Regions from separate parts of the Pseudomonas synxantha genome, predicted to be linked through region 3. Evidence: predicted binding sites of a transcription regulator. Region 3 holds the regulator's gene; each other region holds the start of a gene.
What was found. Region 3 encodes sigma-54, which starts transcription at its own class of promoters, with help from an activator protein. Its sites were predicted from a motif close to ANTGGCATNNANNTTGCTNT; they were not measured.
Positions count from the first base shown of each region.

Region 1: the regulator sigma-54 is predicted to act here: its motif matches at 2,771-2,790, upstream of glnK (P-II family nitrogen regulator).
Region 2: the regulator sigma-54 is predicted to act here: its motif matches at 1,590-1,609, upstream of glnA (glutamate--ammonia ligase).

Region 1 is NZ_LT629786.1:5,881,698-5,885,884, forward strand. It holds gene sutA (transcriptional regulator SutA) at 1-113, opposite strand, end outside; gene BLU48_RS27290 (secondary thiamine-phosphate synthase enzyme YjbQ) at 216-641, opposite strand; gene BLU48_RS27295 (ammonium transporter) at 851-2,188, opposite strand; gene glnK (P-II family nitrogen regulator) at 2,223-2,561, opposite strand; gene BLU48_RS27305 (accessory factor UbiK family protein) at 2,985-3,248, shown strand; gene BLU48_RS27310 (YifB family Mg chelatase-like AAA ATPase) at 3,466-4,187, shown strand, end outside.
Region 2 is NZ_LT629786.1:6,557,634-6,561,820, forward strand. It holds gene glnA (glutamate--ammonia ligase) at 84-1,490, opposite strand; gene thiI (tRNA uracil 4-sulfurtransferase ThiI) at 1,824-3,278, shown strand; gene typA (translational GTPase TypA) at 3,418-4,187, shown strand, end outside.
Region 3 is NZ_LT629786.1:4,488,254-4,492,440, forward strand. It holds gene lptC (LPS export ABC transporter periplasmic protein LptC) at 1-44, shown strand, start outside; gene lptA (lipopolysaccharide transport periplasmic protein LptA) at 31-564, shown strand; gene lptB (LPS export ABC transporter ATP-binding protein) at 564-1,289, shown strand; gene BLU48_RS20825 (RNA polymerase factor sigma-54) at 1,474-2,967, shown strand; gene hpf (ribosome hibernation-promoting factor, HPF/YfiA family) at 3,042-3,347, shown strand; gene ptsN (PTS IIA-like nitrogen regulatory protein PtsN) at 3,358-3,822, shown strand; gene rapZ (RNase adapter RapZ) at 3,825-4,187, shown strand, end outside.

The sequences.
Region 1 (4,187 bases), 1.4 Mb from region 3:
CTGCTCTCATCGACATCGTCAGCAACGTCTTCCGCTGCTACTTCAAGACCTTCTTCGGTTTCATCTTCATCACCTACTTCGAGGTCGTCTTGTTCCAGATCATCGTCGCTCATGTTCTACCTCATGACTTGCGAAAAGCAGATTAGTTATAGCCCAGCTTCACCCTCTGTCGAGGTCGCCGGAAAAAAATCAACATCCACCGGATAACCAGTGGCTTATGCCTCTTCACCCTGCAAGGTGGCGAGGACTTTACGAGCACCGCCATGATCACGGTGCTCGCCCAGATAAACACCTTGCCAGGTCCCTATCGCCAAGCGGCCGGCCTTGACCGGCAAACTCAGCTGGCAGCCCAGCAGACTGGCCTTGAAGTGCGCCGGCAGATCATCCGGACCTTCGTCGTTGTGTTCAAACCCTGCGCCACCTTGTGGCACCAGCAGGTTGAAAAACCGCTCGAAGTCACGGCGAACCGCCGGGTCGGCATTCTCGTTAACAGTCAACGAGGCCGAGGTGTGCTGCAGCCACAGATGCAACAGGCCCACACGACACGCCTTTAATTCAGGCAAGCCGGCAAGCAACTCGTCCGTTACTAGATGAAAGCCCCGGGGCTTGGCCCGCAGGGTAATCAGGGTCTGTTGCCACATACAGTTCTCCGCCCATCGGCGCGCATTCTAGCGCGCTCTGGGAAAAAACAAAGTGCCGAATACGCCTTCATAGCTGTAAGACATTTGCACCCTTGAAAGTGCCGCGTGGATCCCATCACAAAGTCGACAAAAAACCCACGCACCTTTAGCCACAGACAAACGCCAGGCAAAAAAATGCCCGGCAAGCCGGGCATCTTTTTTTCATGTGCTTACAAGTTGTAGCCGCGCTCGTTGTGTTGCGCCAGGTCGAGGCCTACCGCCTCTTCCTCTTCGGTGACACGCAGCCCCATGACCATGTCCAGTACCTTTAGGATGACGAAGGTCACGATCGCCGTGTAGATCACAGTGAAGCCGACGCCTTTGCACTGGATCCAGACTTGGGCAGCAATGTCGGTCACGGTGCCGAAGCCGCCCAGGGCCGGGGCTGCAAACACACCGGTGAGGATCGCACCGACGATACCGCCGATACCGTGTACGCCAAAGGCGTCCAGGGAGTCGTCATAGCCAAGCTTGCGCTTGAGGCTGGTAGCGCAGAAGAAGCACACCACGCCGGCGACCAGGCCGATCACCAGGGCGCCCATCGGCCCCACGGTGCCAGCGGCTGGTGTGACAGCGACCAGGCCGGCCACCACGCCCGAGGCGATCCCCAGTGCGCTCGGTTTACCGTGGGTGATCCACTCGGCAAACATCCAGCCCAGTGCCGCAGCGGCGGTGGCGATCTGGGTAACCAGCATCGCCATGCCCGCAGTGCCGTTGGCCGCCGCAGCGGAACCGGCGTTGAAGCCGAACCAACCGATCCAGAGCATGGCCGCGCCCACCAGGGTATAGCCCAGGTTGTGTGGGGCCATTGGCGTGGTCGGGAAGCCTTTGCGCTTGCCGAGCACGATGCACGCCACCAAGCCGGCCACACCGGCGTTGATATGTACGACGGTGCCGCCGGCGAAGTCCAGCACACCCCAATCCCACATCAGGCCACCGTTGCCGCTCCAGACCATGTGCGCGATCGGCGCATAGACCAGGGTGAACCAGATCGCCATGAAGATCAGCATCGCGGAGAACTTCATACGCTCGGCGAAAGCACCGACGATCAGCGCTGGGGTGATGATGGCGAAGGTCATCTGGAAGGTGATGAACACCGCTTCCGGAAACAGCGCCGCAGGCCCGGTAATGCTGGCCGGGGTGACACCCGCCAGGAACGCCTTGCCCATGCCGCCGAAGAAGGAATTGAAATTGACCACGCCCTGTTCCATACCGGTGGTATCGAACGCGATGCTGTAGCCGTAGACGACCCACAGGATGCTGATCAGGCCAGTGATGGCAAAGCACTGCATCATCACCGACAGGATATTCTTGGAGCGGACCATGCCGCCGTAAAACAGCGCCAGGCCAGGGATAGTCATGAACAGCACCAGTGCCGTGGCGGTCAGCATCCAGGCAGTGTCGCCGGAGTTGAGGACTGGAGCAGCCACTTCATCTGCCGCCATGGCCAGGCCTGGCATTACGATGGACAGCAGGGCTCCGAGCCCTGCGAATTTACGCAGAGTCATATTGTTTTCTCCTGGGGCGTTGGGGTTTGGCGGCTTAGATTGCGTCGGTATCGGTTTCGCCGGTACGGATGCGAATAGCCTGTTCCAGATTGACCACGAAGATCTTGCCGTCACCGATCTTGCCGGTGTTGGCCGCCTTGGTTATCGCCTCGATAACCCGATCAAGATCCTTGTCGTCAATGGCGACATCGATCTTCACCTTCGGCAGGAAATCGACCACGTATTCCGCGCCGCGATACAGCTCGGTATGACCCTTCTGCCGACCGAAGCCCTTGACCTCAGTAACGGTAATGCCCTGCACGCCGATCTCGGACAGCGACTCGCGTACATCGTCCAACTTGAACGGCTTGATGATGGCAGTGACTAGCTTCATGAAAACTCTCTCCCGAATTGGTGGACTTGCCCCAGGAAAACAAACCCGTCTCAAGTCTAAGCGCAGCGCCTGGCTTTGTAACGCATCGTCGCCTCGGCATATGCCGTCACGACGCCAGCGAACCACTGGTGACGAAACCTTTACCCCCTGATCCCTCGGCGCACTGCATTCGTCACAGCGACTGCGTCAGTGCATGGGTCATGATCGTCTAAGCAGAAACCTTGCCAGCTCCGTAAAAACCACTGAAAACAGTCCTTTGCCCACTTGTGCCCACCCTCGGGGCGTTTGCGCGGCGGCAATGCGCATCAAAACAGTGCGCGACTGCCCGCCCCACTGCGCGAAAAGCGTGCGCAGCGGGGACGTGAAAAGACTATAGACGCTGCGTGATACACTGCCGGCCAACTGTTTTCCGGAATACTTCCCATGCTCGCGCCCAAAGACTTTCTCGACGCCCTGAGCGGCCACGCCTCTCGCCTGTTCAGCGGCGACACCCCGCTGCCCCGTAACGAAATCGAAAGCCAGTTCAAGGCCCTGCTGCAAAGTGGCTTCAGCAAGCTCGACCTGGTCAGCCGCGAAGAATTCGATAGCCAGATGGTGGTGCTCGCCCGCACGCGTGCGCGATTGGAGAGCCTGGAGGCGAAAGTGGCGGAACTGGAAGCGCGGCTGACACCAACGTCGACTGAATAAACGCAGTACATGTGGGAGGGGGCTTGCCTTCAATAGCAGTGTGTCAGTCACCATTAATATTGGCTGATGCATCGCCATCGGGGGCAAGCCCCCTCCCACATTTGTTTTGCATCGCACTATAGATACGTTCTGTAAAACCTCCCCCGCCTCGCTCTTCCACACCTCGTCTACCCTTGAAGAACCCGCAGGAAGCGGCCCTCCCTTTCAAGGAACGAGCATGTCCCTCGCCATCGTCCACAGTCGCGCCCAGGTCGGCGTCGAAGCTCCTGCCGTCACCGTCGAGGTGCATATGGCTAATGGCCTGCCATCACTGACACTGGTGGGTTTGCCGGAGACGGCGGTGAAAGAGAGCAAAGACCGCGTGCGCAGTGCCATTTTAAATTCGGCGCTGCAATACCCAGCACGTCGCATCACCCTCAACCTCGCGCCCGCCGACCTGCCCAAGGACGGCGGGCGTTTTGATTTGGCGATTGCGCTGGGGATCCTCGCGGCCAGCGTGCAGGTGCCGGCGTTGATGCTCGATGAGGTGGAGTGCCTGGGGGAGCTGGCGCTTTCCGGCGAGGTGCGGGCGGTGAAAGGCGTGCTGCCGGCAGCACTAGCAGCGCGCAAGGCTGGGCGCACCGTGATAGTGCCCCGAGCCAATGCCGAGGAAGCGTGCCTGGCGTCTGGATTGAAAGTGATTGCCGTGGATCATTTGCTGCAGGTGGTGGCGCACCTGAATGGACACGTGCCGATTGAACCGTACACATCCGACGGCCTGCTGTATTTGAACAAACCCTACCCGGACCTGAGTGAGGTACAGGGCCAATTGGCGGCCAAGCGTGCGCTGCTGATCGCGGCGGCCGGTGCGCATAACCTGTTGTTCAGTGGCCCCCCGGGCACCGGTAAGACCCTGCTCGCCAGCCGGCTGCCGGGCTTGCTGCCACCGTTGAGCGAGCA
Region 2 (4,187 bases), 2.1 Mb from region 3:
TTGAAGCTGCATAACTCCCAGGCAAAAAAAGACCTCCCGGAGGAGGTCTTTTTCATCACGCCACGTTAAGCAGCGCTACCGGATCAGCAGCTGTAGTACAGCTCGTATTCCAGTGGGTGTACGAAGGTGCGAACCTTGATTTCTTCTTCGCTTTTCAGCTCGATGTAGGCATCGATGAAGTCGTCGCTGAATACGCCGCCCTTGGTCAGGAACGCACGGCCCTTGTCCAGCTCTTCCAGGGCTTCTTTCAGGCTGCCGCACACTTGTGGGATCTCTTTGGCCTCTTCAGGCGGCAGGTCGTACAAGTTCTTGTCGGCGGCATCGCCTGGGTGGATCTTGTTCTGGATGCCGTCCAGGCCGGCCATGACCAGGGCAGCGAAGGCCAGGTATGGGTTGGCCGCTGGGTCCGGGAAACGCGCTTCGATACGGCGAGCGCGAGGGCTGGACACGTAAGGAATACGGATCGAGGCGGAACGGTTGCGGGCCGAGTAGGCCAGCATTACCGGCGCTTCGAAACCTGGCACCAGACGCTTGTAGGAGTTGGTCGACGGGTTGGTGAAGCCGTTCAGGGCCTTACCGTGCTTGATGATGCCGCCGATGAAGTACAGGGCGGTGTCGGACAGGCCGGCATAACCTTCGCCAGCGAAGGTGTTCTTGCCTTCTTTGGCGATGGACAGGTGAACGTGCATACCCGAACCGTTATCGCCGTACAGTGGCTTAGGCATGAAGGTCGCGGTACGGCCGTACGCATCGGCCACGTTATGTACGCAGTACTTCAGGGTTTGTACTTCGTCAGCCTTGGCGACCAGGGTGTTGAACTTCACACCGATTTCGTTTTGGCCGGCAGTGGCCACTTCGTGGTGGTGAACTTCGATGACCAGGCCCATTTCTTCCATGGCGTTGCACATGGAGGTACGGATTTCGTGGTCGTGGTCGAACGGCGGAACTGGGAAGTAGCCACCTTTGATGCCCGGACGGTGGCCCTTGTTGCCGCCTTCGATGTCTTGGTCGGACATCCACGAACCCTGTTCGGAGAAGATCTTGAACATGGAACCGGAGATATCGGACTTGAACTTGACCGAGTCAAAGATGAAGAACTCTGGCTCAGGACCAACGAATACGGTGTCACCGATACCGGTGGACTTCAGGTATTCCTCGGCACGCTTGGCGATCGCACGTGGGTCGCGGTCGTAGCCTTGCATGGTCGAAGGCTCGATCACGTCGCAGACGATGATCAGGGTTGGGTCTTCGGTGAACGGGTCGAGCACGGCAGTGCTGTCGTCCGGCATCAGGATCATGTCGGAAGCTTCGATGCCTTTCCAGCCAGCAATGGAGGAGCCGTCGAACATTTTGCCTTCTTCGAAGAAAGCGTCATCCAGCGCGTCGCGAGCCGGCATGGTCACGTGGTGCTGAGTGCCTTTGGTGTCCGTGAAGCGCAGATCAATCCATTTAACGTCATGATCTTTGATGAGTTGAACCGACTTCGACATGGTGTCCTCCGGGTGGCTTCGGGCTGGGTAGTGGAGTTAGCCCTTAGAATGTGGGTGATGCCGGCGCGGATACTCCGCCATGGCAACCTGCCTCACAAGAGAGCAAATTGCATGCCAGTGCGCCAACATGGCCGTTTTGCCTCAAAATGGCCCCTATAAAGGTGCAATCCGTCAAAACGCAATAAATAGCGCACTGCAATGTAGCGTTTATTTGTGCAAATGACCCGTTTTGGTGCGTTGCACAAGCGGTGCATATTAACTGGTTAAACCTTGAGCGATTTCCGCTATAATCCGCGCCCCCCTTTTTCAGCAGGCCCGGCGCGCGCTGTTTCCATGAAATTAATCGTTAAAGTCTTCCCCGAGATCACCATCAAGAGCCGACCGGTACGGACGCGTTTCATCCGTCAGTTGGCCAAGAACATCCGTGCCGTGCTCCGTGACCTGGACCCGGCTGTGGTGGTGAACGGCGTGTGGGACAATCTCGAGCTGGAAACCCGTATTACCGACGCCAAAGCCTTGAAGGACATGACCGAGCGCCTGAGCTGCATGCCGGGCATCGCGCATTTCCTGCAGGTGGATGAGTACCCGCTGGGTGACTTCGACGACATCACCGACAAGTGCAAGCAGCACTACGGCAGCTCGCTGGAAGGCAAGGTTTTTTCGGTGCGTTGCAAGCGTGCCGGCAAGCACCCGTTCAGCTCCATGGACGTCGAGAAATACGTCGGCAGCAAGCTGCGTCGCGAGTGCGGCGCCGCTGGAATTTCCCTCAAGGCGCCGCAAATTGAAGTGCGCATGGAAATTCGCGACCAACGGTTGTTTGTGATTCACAGCCAGCACGACAGCATCGGCGGCTACCCGTTGGGCGCCCTGGAACAGACCCTGGTATTGATGTCCGGCGGTTTCGATTCCACGGTGGCGGCCTACCAGATCATGCGCCGCGGCCTGATGAGCCACTTCTGCTTCTTCAACCTGGGCGGGCGTGCACATGAATTGGGCGTGATGGAAGTCGCGCACTACATCTGGAAGAAGTACGGCAGCTCCCAGCGTGTGCTATTTGTGAGCGTGCCGTTCGAGGAAGTGCTGGGGGAAATTCTCGGCAAAGTCGATAACAGTCATATGGGCGTGGTATTGAAGCGTATGATGTTGCGCGCTGCCTCGCGAATTGCCGATCAACTGCAGATCGACGCGCTGGTGACCGGCGAAGCGATTTCCCAGGTATCCAGCCAGACGCTGCCGAACCTGTCGATCATCGACTGTGTTACCGAGAAGCTGGTGCTGCGCCCGCTGATCGCCAGCCACAAGCAGGACATCATCGACCTGGCAGAACAGATCGGCACCGCCGATTTTGCCAAGCATATGCCTGAGTACTGCGGGGTCATCTCGGTGAACCCCAAGACCCACGCCAAGCGGCATCGCGTGGAGCATGAAGAGAAAGAATTCGACATGGCGATTCTGGAGCGTGCGCTCGAGAATGCCAAGCTGGTGCCAATCGATCGCGTCATCGACGAGTTGGGCCAGGATGTGCAAATCGAAGAAGTCAGTGAGGCCCTGGCCGGCCAGATCGTCATCGACATCCGTCACCCGGACGCCGCTGAAGACGAGCCGCTGGAAATTACTGGCATCGACGTGCAAACGCTGCCGTTCTACGCACTGAACGCGCGTTTCAAGGAACTGGATAACAGCCGTCAGTACCTGCTGTATTGCGACAAAGGCGTGATGAGTCGCCTGCATGCCCACCATTTGCTCAGTGAGGGGCATGCCAATGTGCGCGTTTATCGACCGAGCTAAGAGCCCGGGGCTGTTTGCCTGTGGCCTGCGTCACCGGCCCCCCGACTCTGCCGTCAAGCTGTAACGGCAAGGCCTGACTCTACTGTTAATCGCTGCCACGACCTGTCAGCACACCGAATCCTCTGATCGAGATACACAAGTGATCGAAAATCTACGTAACATCGCCATCATTGCCCACGTTGACCATGGTAAAACCACCCTGGTAGACAAACTCCTGCGTCAATCCGGCACCCTGGAGCGCAACGAGCTCAACGACGAGCGCGTGATGGACTCCAACGACCAGGAAAAAGAGCGCGGTATTACCATCCTGGCAAAAAACACCGCTATCAACTGGAACGGCTACCACATCAACATCGTGGATACCCCGGGCCACGCCGACTTCGGCGGCGAAGTAGAACGCGTAATGTCGATGGTTGACTCCGTTCTGCTGCTGGTTGACGCTCAAGACGGCCCTATGCCGCAAACCCGTTTCGTGACCAAGAAGGCCTTCGAAGCCGGCCTGCGTCCGATCGTGTGCATCAACAAGGTTGACCGTCCAGGCGCGCGTCCGGACTGGGTTCTGGACCAGATCTTCGACCTGTTCGACAACCTCGGCGCCACCGAAGAACAGCTCGACTTCCAGGTTATCTACGCCTCGGCCCTGAACGGCATTGCTGGTCTTGACCACAACGACATGGCTGAAGACATGACCCCGCTGTACCAGTCGATCGTCGACAACGTACCGCCGCCGAAAGTTGACCGTGAAGGCCCGTTCCAGATGCAAATCTCGGCACTGGACTACAACAGCTTCCTGGGTGTTATCGGCGTTGGCCGTATCGCTCGTGGCAGCGTCAAGCCGAACACCCCGGTTGTCGCTATCGGTGCCGACGGCAAGAAGCGTAACGGTCGTATCCTGAAGCTGATGGGTCA
Region 3 (4,187 bases):
TACACCTGCTATCGAACGTAAGAGGACAGTATGAGGCTCGTTAAAACCCTCCCTATTTTGCTCGGTCTGGGCGCAGCACTGGGAAGCGTGAGCGCCTGGGCTCTGCCGAACGATAGCCAGCAACCGATCCACATCTCGGCTGACGATGCGCAGCTGGATGACAAGCAAGGTGTCGCCACCTATACCGGCGGCGTGATCATCACCCAGGGCTCGATGAAGATCACCGGTAATACGGTGACACTGACGCGTACCCAGGCCGGCGATATCGATGTCGTGACCTCAGTGGGCAACCTCGCTTACTTCGAACAGAAGCAGAAGGCAGAAGATCCAGGCCCGATGAAGGGCTACGGCAAGACCATTCAATACCATGCCCAGCAAAATCGCATTGTACTGATCGACCAGGCCAAGGTGCTGAGCGCCGACGGTAACTCGACCGAAGGCGAGAAGATCGTCTACAACACCCAGCCCCAGGTCGCCCAGGCCGGCCGCGCCAATGGCAACAAGGTCACCGCACCTCGTCCGCGTATCGACATGGTTATCCAGCCGAAGAAGAAGGCCGAGTAATGGCGACCCTGAAAGCCCAGCACCTGGCCAAGGCCTATAAAAGCCGCCAGGTGGTACGCGACGTCAGCCTGTCGATCGACAGCGGCCAGATCGTCGGCCTGCTCGGCCCCAACGGTGCCGGCAAGACCACCTGCTTCTATATGATCGTCGGGCTGGTCCAGGCGGACCAGGGCCGCGTATTGATCGACGACCTGGACGTCAGCCACCAGCCAATGCACGGACGTGCCCGCGCCGGTATCGGCTATCTTCCGCAAGAAGCGTCGATCTTCCGCAAACTGTCGGTGGCCGACAACATCATGGCGATCCTGGAGACCCGCAAGGAGCTCGATCGCGATGGTCGCCGCAAAGAGCTGGAAAGCCTGCTGCAGGAATTCCACATCAACCATATTCGCGACAACCTCGGCATGAGCCTGTCCGGTGGCGAGCGTCGTCGCGTGGAAATCGCCCGCGCCCTGGCGACCGCGCCCAAGTTCATCTTGCTGGATGAACCGTTTGCCGGTGTCGACCCGATCTCGGTGGGCGATATCAAGCAGATCATCCACCATCTCAAGGCCAAGGGCATTGGCGTGCTGATCACCGACCATAACGTGCGCGAGACACTCGATATCTGCGAAACGGCTTATATCGTCAACGACGGCCAACTGATTGCCGAAGGCGATGCCGAGACTATCCTGGCCAACGAGCTGGTCAAGGAAGTGTACCTGGGTCACGAGTTCCGCCTGTAGGCACGGTGGTATCGCGGATTTTCCTGGAGCGCGCAGGAGTCAATAGAAACCTTGGCTTTTTTATTGTTACCGCGCTCTAGGCAAAGCCCCCGAGATCAGGCATATAATTTGCTTATGTTTGGCGCTCACGCGCCCTGTCGTGGATGGCGCATTGCGCCGGCGAATAAGGTGTTAAGCCCCTGCCATGAAACCATCGCTAGTCCTGAGAATGGGCCAGCAGCTGACGATGACACCGCAGCTGCAACAGGCCATCCGCCTGCTCCAATTGTCGACCCTGGACCTGCAACAGGAAATCCAGGAGGCCCTGGAGTCCAATCCGATGCTCGAACGCCAGGAAGAAGGCGACGACTTCGACAATGCCGACCCGCTGGCCGATAACATCGAGCAAAAACCCAACCCCGACGTGCAGGAACCCTCCTACCAGGAAACCGCCCCGACGGTGGATAACCTCGAGGACGGCGAATGGAACGAACGCATTCCCAACGAGCTTCCCGTGGATACCGCGTGGGAAGACGTGTACCAGACCAGCGCCAGCAGCCTGCCGAGCAATGACGATGACGAGTGGGACTTCACCACCCGTACCTCTGTCGGCGAGAGCCTGCAGAGTCATTTGTTGTGGCAACTGAACCTGGCACCGATGTCCGACACCGATCGCCTGATCGCGGTCACCCTGATCGACTGCATCAACAACCAGGGCTACCTGGACGAGACCCTCGACGAGATTCTTGAAGCCTTTGACCCGGAGCTGGACATCGAACTGGACGAAATCGAAGCCGTCCTGCATCGCATCCAGCAATTCGAGCCCGCCGGCATTGGCGCCCGCACCCTCAGCGAGTGCCTGCTGCTGCAATTGCGCCAGTTGCCGGCCAAGACGCCTTGGCTGGCCGAAGCCAAGCGCCTGGTGTCGGACTATATCGACCTGCTGGGCAGCCGCGACTACAGCCAGCTGATGCGCCGCATGAAGCTCAAGGAAGATGAATTGCGCCAGGTCATCGAGCTGGTGCAGAGCCTCAACCCGCGCCCGGGCTCGCAAATCGAGTCCAGCGAAGCCGAATACGTCGTCCCCGACGTGATCGTGCGCAAGGACAACGAGCGTTGGCTGGTGGAGCTGAACCAGGAGTCGGTGCCCCGCCTGCGGGTCAACCCGCAATATGCCGGTTTTGTGCGCCGCGCCGATACCAGCGCCGACAACACCTTCATGCGCAACCAGTTGCAGGAAGCGCGCTGGTTCATCAAGAGTCTGCAAAGCCGTAACGAAACCCTGATGAAGGTGGCGACCCAGATCGTCGAGCACCAGCGCGGTTTCCTGGAATACGGCGACGAAGCCATGAAGCCTTTGGTCCTGCACGATATCGCCGAAGCGGTCGGCATGCATGAATCGACGATTTCCCGGGTGACCACGCAGAAATTCATGCATACCCCACGGGGTATTTATGAGCTGAAATACTTTTTCTCCAGCCACGTCAGTACCTCCGAAGGCGGTGAATGCTCGTCCACAGCGATCCGCGCGATCATCAAGAAACTGGTTGCCGCGGAAAATCAGAAAAAGCCGTTGAGTGACAGCAAGATCGCTGGTTTACTGGAGGCACAAGGCATTCAGGTCGCCCGTCGAACCGTCGCCAAGTACCGCGAGTCCCTCGGGATCGCGCCTTCCAGCGAGCGTAAGCGTTTGATGTGACGGGCGGGCCATAGCGTTCCAGTGGCAGGCGTCTTGCCTGCCGCTTTATGCACTGGCAACGAAGGAGAAGCTGTATGCAAGTCAACATCAGTGGACACCATGTAGAAGTCACCCCTCCACTGCGCGACTATGTCGAGCAGAAGCTGAGGAAGCTTGAAGGACATTTCGACAAGATCACCAACGTGCAGGTCATCATGAAGGTTGACAAGCTTCAGCAGAAGATCGAAGCGACCCTCCAGATACCTGGTGGTGAAGTGGTTGCCAATGCCGAGCATGAAGACATGTATGCATCGATTGACTTGCTCACCGACAAGCTCGACCGCCAACTCAAAAAGCATAAGGAAAAGAATCTGAGCCTGCTCCAAGGCACAGGTCGTTAACTCTCCCCCCATGATCCGACTTGAAACCATCCTGACCCCCGGCCGTTCCCTCGTGAACGCGCCGGGCGGCAGCAAGAAAAAAGCCCTCGAACAAATTGCCAACCTGATCCACCGCGAAGTGCCGGGTCTGGAGATGCAAGATGTCTTCGAGGCGTTGATTGCCCGTGAAAAACTCGGCTCCACCGGTTTTGGCAACGGCATCGCCATCCCTCACTGCCGCCTCAAAGGCTGTGATACACCCGTGAGCGCCCTGCTGCACTTGGAAGCTGCGATCGATTTCGACGCCATCGACGGTGCCCCGGTCGACCTGCTGTTCGTATTACTGGTCCCGCAAGCCGCCACCGATGCGCATCTGGAACTGCTAAGGCAGATCGCCAGCATGCTTGATCGCAAGGAAGTACGCGAAAAACTGCGCAGTGCCAAGACCAATCAGGCCCTGTATCAGGTCGTCCTGGATGAACAAAACGGGCAGTAATCATGCGTTTGATCATCGTCAGCGGCCGTTCCGGCTCAGGTAAAAGCACCGCCCTCAACGTCCTTGAGGACAACGGTTTCTATTGCATCGACAATTTGCCCGCCGGCCTGCTGCCGGAGCTGGCGGAACGCGCACTGATCCATACTGAATTGGCGCAACCCCTGGTCGCTGTGTCTATCGATGCCCGCAACCTGCCCAGCCACCTCTCGCGGTTTCCGGAACTGCTGGAAGAAGTGCGCGCCAAGCATATTCATTGCGATGTACTGTACTTGGATGCCGACGAAGAAACGCTTCTCAAACGTTTCTCAGAAACTCGTCGCCGCCACCCGCTCAGCAGCGCCAACCGCTCCCTGGCCGAAGCCATC